4 regions of the Enterococcus gilvus ATCC BAA-350 genome follow, and region 4 is predicted to be linked to each of the others. Evidence: riboswitches for the same ligand, from Rfam matches in the RefSeq annotation. Region 4 holds a riboswitch; each other region holds the start of a gene.
What was found. A riboswitch is a leader RNA that binds a small molecule or an ion and turns the genes downstream of it on or off. The one in region 4 is predicted to bind magnesium.

Region 1 (3,614 bases), on a different contig from region 4:
TGATGATGGCGGTGATGATGTAGGGCAAGATCGAAGGGATCAGATACTTGAACCACCACTGCCATTTTGACAATTTAAACAGCTTAGTCACGTCGCGGATCTCATCAGGTATCGCTAAATAACCGGCGATCACATTAAAGAAGTAATACCATTGGCAGCCGACCATGATGAGGGGGAGAATCCACCATTGAAGCTTATTTGCGCCCATACTGATCACGATAACGATGAAGGGAGTATAGACATTTGAAGGAATCGACCCTAAAATCTGCCCAATCGGCTGAACAATATTGAGCCGCCGATTGTCACTTGCGACCCAAATGGCTAATGGCGTAAAAATAAGTCCGGCGAAGAGCATCGCCAAAGTTACGCGAAGGGTGGTGTAAAGAGTCAATCTTGGAATCATGCTGAAATCTTGATGAGGCAAGAAATGATAGAGCTTGATCGAACTATAGATAACAACAATAGCGAGGCAGACATACCAAAGTGTTTTAAAGAAATTTCGGAACTTTGCGACCCCTTTATATACTCGGTCCAAATGGCAGGTGTACCAAAAGGCTGGGAGCCTATAAAGCCAAAAACGAGCAAAATTGCGAAAGCCCTTTGCGATTGCCTTGGATAGCGTCGCATGTCTCAGCAGACGATAAACGACAGATTTTGGTGGAACGGAGCTTTCAACATCTGCTTCATATTTGAAGTAGTAAGTCGCCCGCACCATAGGCTGGAAGACGAGGAAATTGAGAATAACGACATTTAGCAATAACGCTAGGACAGCCCACAAACAGGCTCTGAAGTCGGCGCGGTCCAAAGCGACTTGAATGTAAGAACCGATCCCCGGAAGAAACAGTGTGGTATCTTTTGGCAGCGCGACTGAAGCCTGTTCACTGGCAACTAGGGCAAACCATGCGGCGGTCTGAGAGATGATCACATTCCACAATAAGCCCGGGATCGCGTAAACAAACTCGAGACGCCAAAATTTTTCCCATGGATTGAGCTTGAATTGATCGGCCACGTTCGATAGATCGGCAGGGATGACCTCCATGATCTGATACAAGGTCAGCATGATATTCCAAGCTTGACCGGTAAAAATCGCGAAGACCGCGACACATTCTGCCCCCAAAACATTTCCTGGAAAGAGGCCAAGCAGCCAAGCCGTCGTAAAGGTCAGAAACCCTAACAATGGTACGGATTCAAGAAAATTGACCATAGGCAAAATAATTCGTCTAGCCGTTTTGTATTTAACCGCGAGTATTCCGAAAATGAAGGAGAAAAGAAAGGACCAGATCATTCCAACGATCATACGGAACATTGTCCGAACAGAGAAATACCAAAGATTCGAGACCGATAAAAAATCATGGGAAGACCTTGCGGTGGCTAAGGAGTCTTCGGATGGCAGGATCTGGATCGGGCGATTCATCTTAACTAAAGAAAAAATGAGAATAAAGGAAAAAAGTGCAACGATCAGCAGGAGGGTGAGATTCCCGATGCTTTTCGAAAGTACCGCCTTTTTCTGTGGTGTTGCGCGTAAAAATTTCAATACAAAAACCTCCTAAATAGTCATATTAAGGAGGCCGCGCTGAATAAAGGGACAGAGAATAATCACGATAATTGAGCTTTGGCTTTCTGAGACGTAAGAATGAAATTTCTAGTTATCTTGGAAAAGCCTTAATTCGACAATCCCTGCTTTACTCGTTACTGTCTCTCGACATTTCCGAGCGATAACCTGTGTTCTTCAGAGTAACCTCACCTAATATGATTCTATTTTGTTGTGCATACTCATCTTACGCGTGGAAGGAGAGAAAGCAATTGGGAATTGGAGGAGGAAGAAAGTGGAGCTTCCAAGATCCTTTTGAGGTCCCTCTTCATGAGCTATTTCGTTTTTTTGCCAAATGCTTTCCAAAAACTTCAGACATGGATACTTGAACGATGAAAGTTTCTTCTGAAAAAACGTTCGATAAAGATTGTTATTTTATTTGTGGTTGCTACTGTCCATCATTTATTTGAAAGCATGCAAACGAATTTGTTGAGGGGGAGAAAACGGAGTTGGATTCGCTTTAAAAATTTTTGGTGGTAGAATAAAGAGGATAAAAAACAACGGAGGAGTCTGCCTGATGACACATATATTCTTAGTAGAGGACGATCGATCTATCGCAGAAAATTTAATGACGTTATTACAAACAGACGGGTTTTCGGTGACACATGCGGCAACAAAATGGGAAGCCCTCGAGCACCTAGAACAACAGCAGTTTGATCTCGCGTTGGTTGATATTTCACTTCCGGATGGAAATGGGTTTACGGTTTGCACAGCAATCAAAGGGGAACAGGATATTCCAGTTATTTTTTTGACGGCTTCTGGCGATGAGGCGAGCGTTGTGACGGGATTGACCATGGGAGCGGATGATTATATTACTAAGCCGTTTCGCCCACGGGAGTTGTTGGCGCGAATAAGGAATGCGCTGCGAAAATACGACCATAGCAAAGTCCGATTTGAGGTGTTGGGGCTGCGTGTCGATCCTGCGAGCGGGATCGTTCAAAAGGATGGTCGTGAGGTGTTTCTTTCTGCATTAGAATATCGCTTGCTGCTGGTATTCGTCAACAATCCTCAAAACATTCTTACGCGTGAACAATTGCTGGACGAGCTATGGGATACGACTGGTGAATTTGTGAATGACAATACGTTGACCGTATACATCAAGCGGTTGCGGGAGAAGATAGAGGAGGTTCCTTCCAATCCAAAAATCATTTTGACCGTCCGTGGCATCGGCTATCGGCTAGGTGGCATCAATGGGTAGAAATCGAGAATTTCGAGTATTCGCACGGCTGTTTTTACTTGTTACTGCGATTTTAACGGGGATCGGTTTTTATTTTGGAACAGTCTCTGGCATGCTGGTTTTGATAACAACATTTCTTTTCGGGTGCCTTTTTTTCCTAGCCACACGTGCTCGATACCAGCGGATCGCACAAATATCTGAACAAATCGACCGGGTTTTACACAATGAGGACCATTTGTTCATCGATGCTCTGGAGGAGGGAGAGCTGTCGGTTTTGCAAAGTGAGATTGCTAAAATGACACTGCGAATTCGGGAGCAGAACGCGGCACTTCAAAAGGAAAAAGAAAATTTAGCAGATTCTCTCGCGGATATCGCTCATCAATTGCGTACCCCTCTGACCTCCGCCACTCTCTTATTAACTTTGGCGAAGGATAAAACGGGGGATAAGGAGCAGAAAGGGGCACTGAGAGAAATCGAAGTGTTGCTATTTCGCATGGATGGACTGATTACAGCGTTGCTGAAATTGTCACGATTGGATGCGGATGTCGTAGAATTCCATCAGGAAAAAGTGAATCTTCAGGAATTGATTGATCGATCTTTGCGCCCCTTTTTAGTTACGCTGGATCTTCATGAAATTCAAGTGGAACGAGCTGTTCCATCCACGTTGTCGATTTATGGCGATCCAATCTGGCTTTCAGAAGCAATTCAGAATATCGTCAAAAATTGTATCGAAAGTATCGGTGATCAAGGAGAAATCACGGTCTCAGCAACGGAGAACCCCTTGTATACGGAACTCACGATCCATGATTCAGGCGAGGGTTTTGAAGCATCGGACCTGCGACAGGT
Region 2 (3,614 bases), on a different contig from region 4:
CCCATTTTGAAAAACGCAACGTACGTGCGATGTCCTCTTGATCGTCATGATTAATTTTCCGACTTTGAACGATCGACGAATGCAAATAAAGGTTGTGGGGCATGACCGTTGCGCCGATAATTCCCAAGGCACCAGTCAATGGTGTTTGTCCAGCGACGGAACGAGACGTAGAGAACGCCTCCGAACGAGGAAGCAATCCTTGAAAAACGGCTCGCCATTCGGGCTTCGACAATGCGACCTGGTACGCAAAAATGATGAAAATAACGACGATCAGCGCGACAACGATCGCCTCGATCTTGCGAAAGCCGATCTTTGTCAATAATAGCAGCAGCAAAACGTCAAAGACGGTGATAAACACGGCGATCACTAAAGGGATGTTGAACAATAAGTACAGCGCGATCGCCCCTCCGATGACCTCCGCTATGTCCGTCGCCATGATCGCCAGCTCCGTTAATAGCCACAAAACGATCCCCAGCGTCTTGCTTGTTCGGGCGCGGATCGCTTGCGCCAGATCCATCTGGGAAACGATCCCCAGCTTCGCGGACATATATTGAAGAAGCATCGCGATCAGACTTGAGAGGAGAATAACGGACATCAATAAGTACTGAAAATTTTGCCCTCCCGTGATAGAAGTCGACCAATTTCCTGGGTCCATATATCCTACAGCCACTAGCGCACCCGGCCCAGAATAGGCAAAGAGCGTTCGCCAAAAACCAAGATCCTTTGGAACCGTGATCGTGCCGTTGATTTCTTCAAGCGATGGTCCATTGGCGTATTCTATTAAATGATGCTTACGGGTAGCGGTGTCCGAGTTCTTTTCATGTGTAGCCTTCAACTAAATTCCTTCTTTCAATCCTTGTCTATATTTTTAGGCATACCTAAAATATCGCACTTCATTTTTTTAAGCAAGGGGCTTTTTTCCCCTCACATCAACTAAACGCCCGCGCATAACTAAATGGTTGTTATAAATACAGCTTCCTGTTTCAAAAAATCCGTTGCCTAGCGATTTTTTTCTCTCCCCTTTTCTTCTAGTCAAACAAGCACATACGCTCAAAACGAAAATCGTTATTTTAAAATCGATAAAAACCCCGAGTTCGTTTTTTTATTATTCCATTTATTTTCTTTTCGGTTTTTCCGTAAAGCCTTTCCCCTTATATAACAATGCATTAATCTCAATTTTCTTTTTAAATATATTATTAAGAAAAATAAATCGGCTATTTTTATTTCACACATATCGTTATTATATACTCAGTAAACAGCCCCTATAACCTTGTTAGGTGAGGCGTCTATACAAACACAGGCTATTGCGCAGAAACGTCGAAAGACGCCAATGTGTAAAACAGGAATTGTCGAATTAAGGCTTTTCTAAACATAGCTAAGAATTTTCTTTACGTTGTATAGTGCCAAAACTCAGACGATGAGAGGACAGTAAAGGATCGCCTTCTTGTTGCAGCACAGAAGACGATCCTTTTTGTTGCTATATTTATTTGTTACACGAAAGGATGACTTATTATGAAACGCTCGCAAAAAATTGTTTTACTATGCCTCACGGCTCTATTGATGTGCGCCATTTCAGTCTCTGCCTATTCCTTATTTGTCAATCAGCATTTGAGAAATACCTTAGACAACGGGTATCATCCCATCAAAAACGAGTACCAGACAACCACGAAAAAAGACACCGAATCCTTTCTAGTCATGGGATTGGATAACACGATCGAAAGAAAGCTGGGTACTACTCGAACGGACGCGATGATGGTCATTACCGTCAATCACAAAACCAAGAAAATCACCTTTTGCAGCCTGCCGCGTGACAGCTTCGTGCCCATCAGCTCAAAAAACTATCAGGGCAATCAACGCATAGAAGCCGCCTATACCATCAACGGTCCGACGGCTTCGGTCAACACGGTAGAAAACCTATTGAAAATCCCGATCGATCACTATTGTGTATTTAATTTTCTATCCTTTATTCAGTTCATCGACGCCATCGACGGGATCGATATCAATGTGCAGCACGCATTTGATGGCGTGACAAAAGACGGCCCCGGTGCCATTCATTTTGATGCCGGCAAACAACATGTCGATGGTACAAAGGCGCTCTCCTATGCTAGAGAACGGCATAGCGACAACGACATCATGCGGGGCTTTCGTCAACAGGAGATCATTCAAGCTGTGGGGAAAAAGCTGACCTCTAAAACAGCCGTCAAAAACCTGACCAAGATCATAGACTCTTTCGATAACAATATTCAAACAGATATCACCTCGGATCAGCTAATGGACCTGATGAAAAGCGGGCTGCTCTATAACAGCTATGAAAAACAACGAGTCGACTTTGATTGGCGCACCTTCAGCAATCAAGGACGCAGTATGGTGGAACTTTATCCAGATAGTATCGAGTATGTGAGTCATGAATTACGCGTCAGTCTCGGGATCGATAAAAAGGACGCACGGGATAAAAAAACAAATCCCTTCCATACCAATGGTGAATACCTCTATCAAAGTGACTACTCTGTACAAGACGCGGACGCCGAAGACAAAGAAACTACTTCTTTGAACGGCAATACGTATATAGGCACCGCGGGCAACACCGAGACCGGCCCTCTCCCTACCGTCAAAACTAAAAACGGCTTTGTTCAATAACTAAAAAACAGTGTAAAAGCAGGCATCAGGCGCTTTTACACTGTTTTCTAGTTATAAGACGAAACATTCTCTGGACAGTCATTTTCCTTGCGGGCAATCTCCTTGAATAGCTGCTTCACGTGCGCCTCGACTTCTTCGATGCCAAAAAGCTCGCTATTGCTTTTATTTTTATATAAATAATACTCCAGACTCAAGGCAGGAGGCAATGAAAAAAAGTGGACCCATTCGTTCGCCAGCCATTCCTTTTCGATCGCATGAATAACACACACGCCTTTTTGCAGGTGCAGCCACTTATGAATCCCTAAACTGTCCTGACAATACAGATACTCAGGAGCGATTTGAAAATAATCGGTCATTCGCTGCGTCAGCTGCTGATGACCTAGATGATCGCTTAACACAATAAAGGGCAGTTTCGCCAAGGACTCTGGCGTTGCTTGGCTTAATGCAGGAATCATTGAAGAATTTGCCGCAAGGACTATTTTTGAGCGGATCAAGGGCAAGGGCGTACGCTCCAGTTGAGGGTCATCCACTAAACTATTGGTGATCACTAGATCCACCTCTTTTTGCTTCAACTGATTCAACAATGCTAAAGGCGCTGCATGGGTGTAGGTGATGGTGTACGCTTCGTTTGTACAAGGGTACTCCCCCGCTTCAAATAGGAAGACCGATTCACTGACACCCACTTTGAAGGTCGGACGTTCCACCCGTTGATACAGCGGAAAATGGATTTTTCTCGCTTCTTCAATGATTCGTTTGACAAAAGGCAGAATCTCCTTTCCCTCTTCACTTAGCATCAGCTTCTTGCCATAGCGGGTAAACAACTCATAGCCCAGTTCATTCTCGAGACTTTTGAGCGCCGAGCTCAAAGATGAGATCCCAACAAATAATTCCTGCGAGGCTTTAGAAAGGCTGTTGTATTTTGCAATAACATAGAAGTACTCCAATTTTTCAATCGACATTTTTTTCACATCCCATTG
Region 3 (3,614 bases), on a different contig from region 4:
CATTGAAATCAAGATAGGTTTGACTCGCGCTGTTTGATGTACTGAACGGAGGAACATAGCCATCAAAGTTGGTCATTCGGTTCGGCATCATTGAAAAAGGAATGTAGACCGTTTGCTTTTCAGCATCGTAATTTAATTCCTTGGCATTGATCGCTGTAGCCGGATCGTTACGTCCTGTATTCTGCCCGAACGCGGCCAGTTGAGTCAGTGCAGGCATTTGATTGATGGGCGTGAAGTCCGTGATACCGCAAAATTGTACTCGAAGCTCATTTAATTGAGGCAAGGCAGTTGCTGGTTTGATCGTCGTGATGTTCATATTAGACTCAAAGGTCAAAGATAACAGACCTGTCATTTTTGTTATTTTATCGTAGACATTGTCCGTTACACTGCTTCCTGAAAGGTTCAAACGGGTAATCCCTGTTCCAAAATTCGGTACGTTCTGATCGTTGACATTGGCACCCATTAAATATACTTGGCTTAATTTTGGTAGTGCAGCAAGCAATGAAAAATCACTGATCTGACTGTTTGCGTTCATATAAAAAGAGTCCAGATTTGTTGCTAATTCCAGCCCTCTAAGAGTTGCGATCGCGCTATCCGCGTTTTGAATATACAGCGTTGTCAGCTTCGGCATGTCTTCTTTGGTCAACGTATCGACCGTTTTTCCGACTGCTTTTGCGACGATTTGCTGCAACACTGGGTCCGGCATCCATGTAGTCAAATCGGCTGACCGGGTCTCAGGAGTGCTTGAGGTAGTGCTTGTAGTCGAAGTCGACTGAGAATCACTCGTGGTGCTGGCTGGTGCATCCGTTGTGCTGGAAGAAGCCGTTGTTGGTACGGATGCTTGAGTGGTTGCAGTCGTGCTGCTCACTGGCGGCGTTGAAGGCAGTGCCTGTGACGCTTGCGTCGAAGAGACAGGCTCACTAGCAGGGGTGGGGATAGAGTCGCTGCTTGTTGCGGCTGTTGCTTCGGCATTGCTTTGTATAGGGAAACTTAGCGCTGGTCCCGCGACCAACATACTCGCCATTAAAACATATAGATTCTTTTTCAAAAATAAAACTCCTTTATATATGATGTTTAGGTGATCGTTTTCGTGAGTGATCCGCTCTGTATTAAAAAATCGATGAAAGCACGGGTATCTGAATCGTTCAGGGAGAAATATCCGGTGCTTTTTTCGACTGAATAGGCATTTGATCCTTGTTGAAGCTGCATCTTGAAGTAACGACGTTCGTGCCATTCGTAGAAAAGTCTATGTATGTTGAATAAGGGATAAAAAAGTAGTTCAGGATAAAGGTAATAGTGTAACGTCATAAATAAATATAGATTTCACAAATGTAACTCTTTTTTAATTAATTTATAACGTGTTAATAATAACTATTTAATTACAAAGAAAACGTTCAACTTTTGTCTTTCTCTTTGTTATTTTTGACCATTTCGTGATTAAAACAGGGTATTTCCCTAATACCAGAAAATGGAACGGTTGCCTAGTAAATTTTTTTTAAAAGATTTTATAAGCAAATGATAAGAAAATGATATTTTCTAAGGAAACTTTTGCTATCGAAAGATAAAGGACGTAGTATTCATTGTGAAAGTGAATATAAGTAAACTTGTTAGGTGAGGCTCCTAAACAAACACAGGCTATTGCGCAGAAACGTCGAAAGACGCCAATGTGTAAAATAGGAATTGTCGGATTAAGGCTTTTCATAAAATAGCTAAGAGTAATTCTTTACGTTGTTTAGTGCTAAAACTCAGACGATGAGATTGATTGTGTGAGACACCAAACTAGTTAGTTTTTTTCTACTAACGTTTGGTGTCTCTTTTTTTAGGTTATTTAACTGTGGGCTCTCTCGTCTCAAACAATTACTTGACGAAGGGGAGAGATGCACATGATGAAGAGAAAAAAGATCGATTGGCTGTTATTATTACCCTATTTGGGAGTAAGCCTGATCGGTCTTTTAATGGTTTTTAGCGCAAGTTCCTACCGGCTGATGGCGGAAGGTCAGAATCCACTGTCCTTATTTAGCAAGCAAGCCATTTTTATGGGATTGAGCTGGTTGCTGATCGCCTTCATTTATCGGGTAAAAAGCAATGTATTAGTAAAGGGGACGTTGGCTAAGGGATTGCTGGCAGCAGGGCTTGTCAGTTTGATACTGGTGAAAATCAGCGGAGTGAACATCAACGGTGCCCAACGCTGGGTCTCCGTGATGGGGATTCAGTTTCAGCCTTCAGAGGTAACGAATGTCGCGCTGATTCTTTACTTGGCCTATTATTTCCGAGTAAAACGGACCCAACGGGAGCTGCTGGTTCCTTGCGGGCTGGTACTGCTCAGCGGGTTGTTGATCCTGCTTCAGCCGAAGGTTACCGGAGCGATCATTATCTGGGGTGTTGCATTGGTGATCATCACCACTGCGGAGCTGCCGTATCAATTGTCCGTCATGGTGTTCGCAACGATTTTCGCCGGGATCGTGTTGATCGGCGGCATCATTCTCTTCCTAGGGAGTCACCATTTATTGCCGGAATTGTTCGCCCACACCTATGACCGTATCCGATTGGTGAGAGACCCCTTTTTAGACCCTTACGGAAAAGGATTTCAGATGAGCAACTCCTATTATGCCCTCTACAACGGTGGACTTTTCGGACGAGGGCTGGGAAATAGTATCACGAAAAAAGGCTATCTGCCCGTTGCAGAGACAGATTTCGTGTATTCGATCTTAGTAGAAGAATTGGGAATGATCGTCGGCCTTCTCGTACTCGCGCTGCTCTTTTTGATCGCTTTGAGGTTGTTCGTATTGGCATCAAAAGAGGTCAGCCAGCAAGTCAGTCTGATCTACTTCGGGGTCGGCGCGTTGATTTTGCTGCAAACCAGTATCAACATCGCCAGTATCTTAGGGCTGATCCCTATGACGGGTGTCCCGCTGCCGTTTATCAGCTACGGGGGAACAAGTTATTTGATTTTATCGGCGGCCTTGGGGGTCTGTCTAAAATTTTCTTCGGAGGTTCGAGTCAATGATCAAACGATTAAGCAATGACTGTAATTATTCGCTGCTATTGCCGATTTTCTTGTTCTATTTGATCAGTGTCGGTGTGCAATCGCTGGCGGCTGATCTAGATGGCGCAGATGTGAAAAATGTTGTGACCAAGCAGATTGTTTTTTGCCTGATCTCGCTCGCAGCGATGGGAATAGTCAGTAAAATAAGCACCTCCTTTCTATTGAAGTATGCACCTGTTTTTTATGTCCTTTCCCTTGGCGTAATGGCGCTGCTGTATTGGTTTTATGATCCGGCGATGTACGCTGTGACGGGAACCAAACGCTGGCTGCGATTCGGCGGCTTTTCATTTCAGCCCTCGGAGCTGATGAAGCTGAGTTTTATTTTGCTGATGGTTCGTTTGACGATCGTGGATGAGATGAATCGCAAGCATCGGACATTAAAAACAGATCTGAGGTATCTCGGAAAAGTTCTGCTATTCAGCTTGCCCACATTCTTACTGATGTTTATGCAGCGAGATTTTGGAACGAGTCTGGTGTTTATCGCCATTCTGGGTGCGCTGTTTGTGATTTCTGGTGTTCATTGGAAGATACTGACGACGATTACTGGAATCGGTGCGGCGCTAGGCGG
Region 4 (3,614 bases):
GCTTGTGCATCGGTGGCGGACTTGGTTTGGCCCTGATGATCACAAAAGCAGAAGATCAAGAAACTGCAAAAAAAAAATTCTATCAACTGACCCAAGCTGAGCGTTTAGCAAAGTTGGTGAAGGAAAAAAAGTTATCGGCTAAAGAAGCAGCACAGTTAGCGACAGAAATGGTATTGCCAGAACAAGTTGCCAACAACCTCATCGAAAACCAAATTGGGGAGGGAACGATCCCTCTAGGTGTTGCACAACATTTTGTCATTAACGGAAAAGAGATCAGTATCCCCATGATGACTGAAGAGCCTTCTGTGATTGCAGCGGCTAGTAATGCTGGGAAAATCCTTGCGAAGGCCGGAGGGATTCAGACACGGGTATGCAATCAAGAGATGACTGGACAGGTCGTCTTGAGAAATGTTTCTGAAGCAGAGGCGTTCGTGCAAGTGTTTCGGGATAATGAACAACGGCTTTTTGCGGCGGCTAAAACTAGTTCACCGTCTATTTATCAACGTGGCGGCGGATTGCGCACGATTGATTATCGTATCTTTGAAGAAGGCTACCTTTCAATCGATCTAGTGGTTGATACAAAGGATGCGATGGGTGCCAATATTCTGAATACAATGTTGGAAGCTGTAGCGGAAGAAGTACGACAACTTGTTCCTGCAGCAGAGGTTTTATTTAGTATACTGAGCAACTATGCGACGAGCGCGTTGATTGAAGCAACTTGCGAAATCCCTCTGCAACAAATTGGAGAAGAAGTCGCTGATAAGATCGCTGCGGCCAGTGCATTCAGTAAGCTTGATCCTTACCGCGCGGTGACGCACAATAAAGGAATTATGAACGGCATCGATGCCGTCGTCTTAGCCACGGGAAATGACACGCGAGCAGTGGCAGCGGCGTGCCACGCATATGCTGCCCGCAACGGACAGTACGAGGGCTTGACGGATTGGACGGTGCAAGACGATAAATTAGTTGGCAAGCTTGTTTTACCCATGAAAATAGGGATTGTGGGAGGAGCGACCAAGGTGCTGCCAAAAGCACAAATCAGCTTAAATCTTTTGGGCGTTTCATCTGCTAGTGAATTAGGAGAAGTCATCGTAGCTGTTGGATTGGCTCAGAATCTGGCTGCGATCCGCGCGTTAGTGACCGAAGGGATTCAAAAAGGGCACATGGCGATGCAAAGCCGTTCGCTGGCAATCACAGCAGGAGCGACAGCGAAGGAGATTCCTCAAGTTTCTAGTCAATTAAGAAAAGCAGAACGAATGAACTTAGCTGCAGCAGAAGAAATTATCGCACAGCTTCGGCTAGGATAATCAATAACTATTTTTATGAGGAAAGCAGTGTCTTAAAGACACTGCTTTTTCTTTTTAAAACGATAGTTATTTTATTGGAGAAAATAGTTTTTAACGACATTTGCAAAATAAATTTATGGATTTTATTTTCGTATTAAAATACTGATATATAGGCGATTGATAAAGGGGAGAAGTTTAAATCCATTGAATGATTCGTCACTTTTATCATAAAAAGGTTTGACAGATAATAAATAACTTGTTATATTGTGTTCGAAAATAAAATATGATTTGTTAGGTGAGGCTCCTATACAAACATAGGCTACTGCCCAAAAATGTCGAGAGACGCCAATGGGTAGAACAGGAACTGTCGAATACAAGGCTTTTCTTAAGGTAGCTAAGATGTTTGTCTTTACGTTGTATAGTGCCAAAACTCAACGATTAGATCGACTATAAGATTTTGTCTATTTAGGATGAATTTTGGTAAGGCTTTTCGCTGAGTTTTTTGAGCGGAAAGTCTTTTTTTGCGTAACGATCATAGCTATTTTCAAAAGAATAAAAAGGGGGAAATGAAAATGGTAAAACAGTATTCACATTAACTAGTTGGAACAGTGCATTGTATCGTGAAGCATTAGAACTGAGGAACAAGGAATTGATGGCCAGCGCTGGAAAGAAGCGTTTGCTGACTGCACCCAAAGAGGAACGAAAGGATCTGCATTTGATAATCAAGCGACAGGAACAAGTAATCGGAACCTTACTGCTTCATCCCATTTCTGAAAAATGTGTGCAGGTGAAGCAAGTTGCAGTAGATTCTCGTTACCAAGGAGAAGGTCTAGGCAAGAATTTGCTTACTTACGCGGAACAAGTCGCAAAACGAGTCGGTTTTCGTTTTGTCTTTCTCACAGGTAGAGAACAGGCTTGGGGATTTTATGAAAAATTAGGCTATCAAGGACTATCACAAGAATATCAAGAAGGTCTGCTAAGAATGCGTGTGTATAAAAAAGATCTTCAATCACCACTAGAACAATTTATGAAAAGGGAGATGAAAACAAATGGATGACAGTAGTTCAATAAATAGGGGTTTATGGCAGAAAACTGGAGACAAAAAGGCGCTATTGTCTATTTGTTTTTAACACCCATTTTCTCTGTAAACCCGACTATTGGAGGGATAATCATGAATACGTTAAAAGATATTGGGTTATATCTGTTTATCGGAATAGGATTATGGCGAATTTTTTTCGGGAATAAGGAGAAGAGTATGAAACAACAAAAAATCAAGCCAAATAAGACAAATTACAGTCTATTTGCAAAGAAAACACCACAAAGTTTATTTGAGACATTTGAGACCTCGTCACTAGGATTATTAGAAGATCAGATCGAAGAATCAAGAGAGGCATTCGGTGAAAACAGAATTCCACATAAGAAATCTACGCCTTTGATCGTAGAAGTATTGAAAGCATATATTACGCCGTTTACGTTAGTATTGATTGCGTTAGGACTTATTTCCTTTATTACAGAAGGCATCCTGCCGGAACCAGGAGAAAAGGATTTTTTCGGCAGCGGAATTATATTAGTGATGGTGCTCATCAGCGGAACGATGACCTTGATCCAATCAGTTCGTTCGAATAAGGCTGCTGAAAAATTAAAGTCATTAGTAAAGGTCACTGCGACTGTTCGCAGAAACAAACACTATAAGGAAATTCCGATGGAAGAAATTGTTTGCGGAGACTTGGTAAAACTTTCAGCAGGGGACATGATCCCAGCGGATATCCGATTGGTTTCTTCAAAGGACTTATTTATTTCTCAATCCGCACTGACCGGTGAAAGTTATCCTGTCGAGAAATGTGCCGGCAAAATAGAAACAAAACAAAATGCGGAAACTGGCTACGACAATCTTGTGTTTATGGGAAGCAACGTAATCAGCGGAAGTGCAGAAGGAATCGTGATAGCAACAGGAGCGAGGACATTGTTCGGAGATGTGGCTGAATCGTTAGCAGCCACGCCGATTCAAACCAGTTTTGAGTTAGGTATTCGGAAGACATCATTTCTTTTTATCAAATTCATGGCATTAATGGCTCCGACAGTTATCGTGATCAACGGATTCACCAAAGGCGACTGGATGGAAGCATTCTTGTTCGGTCTATCCGTAGCAGTCGGCTTGACACCAGAAATGCTGCCGATGATCGTTACGACGAACTTAGTCAAGGGTGCTACCGGCATGGCTAAAAATGGAACCATCATTAAGAATTTGAATGCCATTCAAAACTTTGGTGCGATCGATGTACTATGCACAGATAAAACAGGAACATTGACCCAGGACAAGATCATTCT

Region 1: linked by a shared signal. The riboswitch ahead of I592_RS16060 (ABC transporter permease subunit) and the one ahead of I592_RS04960 (GNAT family N-acetyltransferase) in region 4 are both predicted to bind magnesium.
Region 2: linked by a shared signal. The riboswitch ahead of I592_RS16090 (LCP family protein) and the one ahead of I592_RS04960 (GNAT family N-acetyltransferase) in region 4 are both predicted to bind magnesium.
Region 3: linked by a shared signal. The riboswitch ahead of I592_RS16460 (FtsW/RodA/SpoVE family cell cycle protein) and the one ahead of I592_RS04960 (GNAT family N-acetyltransferase) in region 4 are both predicted to bind magnesium.

What each region holds. Positions count from the first base shown of each region.
Region 1 is NZ_ASWH01000002.1:219,640-223,253, forward strand. Features, by position in the region: gene I592_RS16060 (ABC transporter permease subunit) at 1-1,534, opposite strand, end outside; M-box (ykoK) riboswitch at 1,591-1,759, opposite strand; gene I592_RS16065 (response regulator transcription factor) at 2,109-2,789, shown strand; gene I592_RS16070 (sensor histidine kinase) at 2,782-3,614, shown strand, end outside.
Region 2 is NZ_ASWH01000002.1:226,911-230,524, reverse strand. Features, by position in the region: gene I592_RS16095 (Nramp family divalent metal transporter) at 1-835, opposite strand, end outside; M-box (ykoK) riboswitch at 1,263-1,431, shown strand; gene I592_RS16090 (LCP family protein) at 1,513-2,637, shown strand; gene I592_RS16085 (LysR family transcriptional regulator) at 2,685-3,596, opposite strand.
Region 3 is NZ_ASWH01000002.1:301,527-305,140, forward strand. Features, by position in the region: gene I592_RS16455 (MucBP domain-containing protein) at 1-1,048, opposite strand, end outside; M-box (ykoK) riboswitch at 1,597-1,764, shown strand; gene I592_RS16460 (FtsW/RodA/SpoVE family cell cycle protein) at 1,884-3,026, shown strand; gene I592_RS16465 (FtsW/RodA/SpoVE family cell cycle protein) at 3,004-3,614, shown strand, end outside.
Region 4 is NZ_ASWH01000001.1:1,015,193-1,018,806, forward strand. Features, by position in the region: gene I592_RS20915 (hydroxymethylglutaryl-CoA reductase, degradative) at 1-1,307, shown strand, start outside; M-box (ykoK) riboswitch at 1,567-1,736, shown strand; gene I592_RS04960 (GNAT family N-acetyltransferase) at 1,900-2,343, shown strand; gene mgtA (magnesium-translocating P-type ATPase) at 2,542-3,614, shown strand, end outside.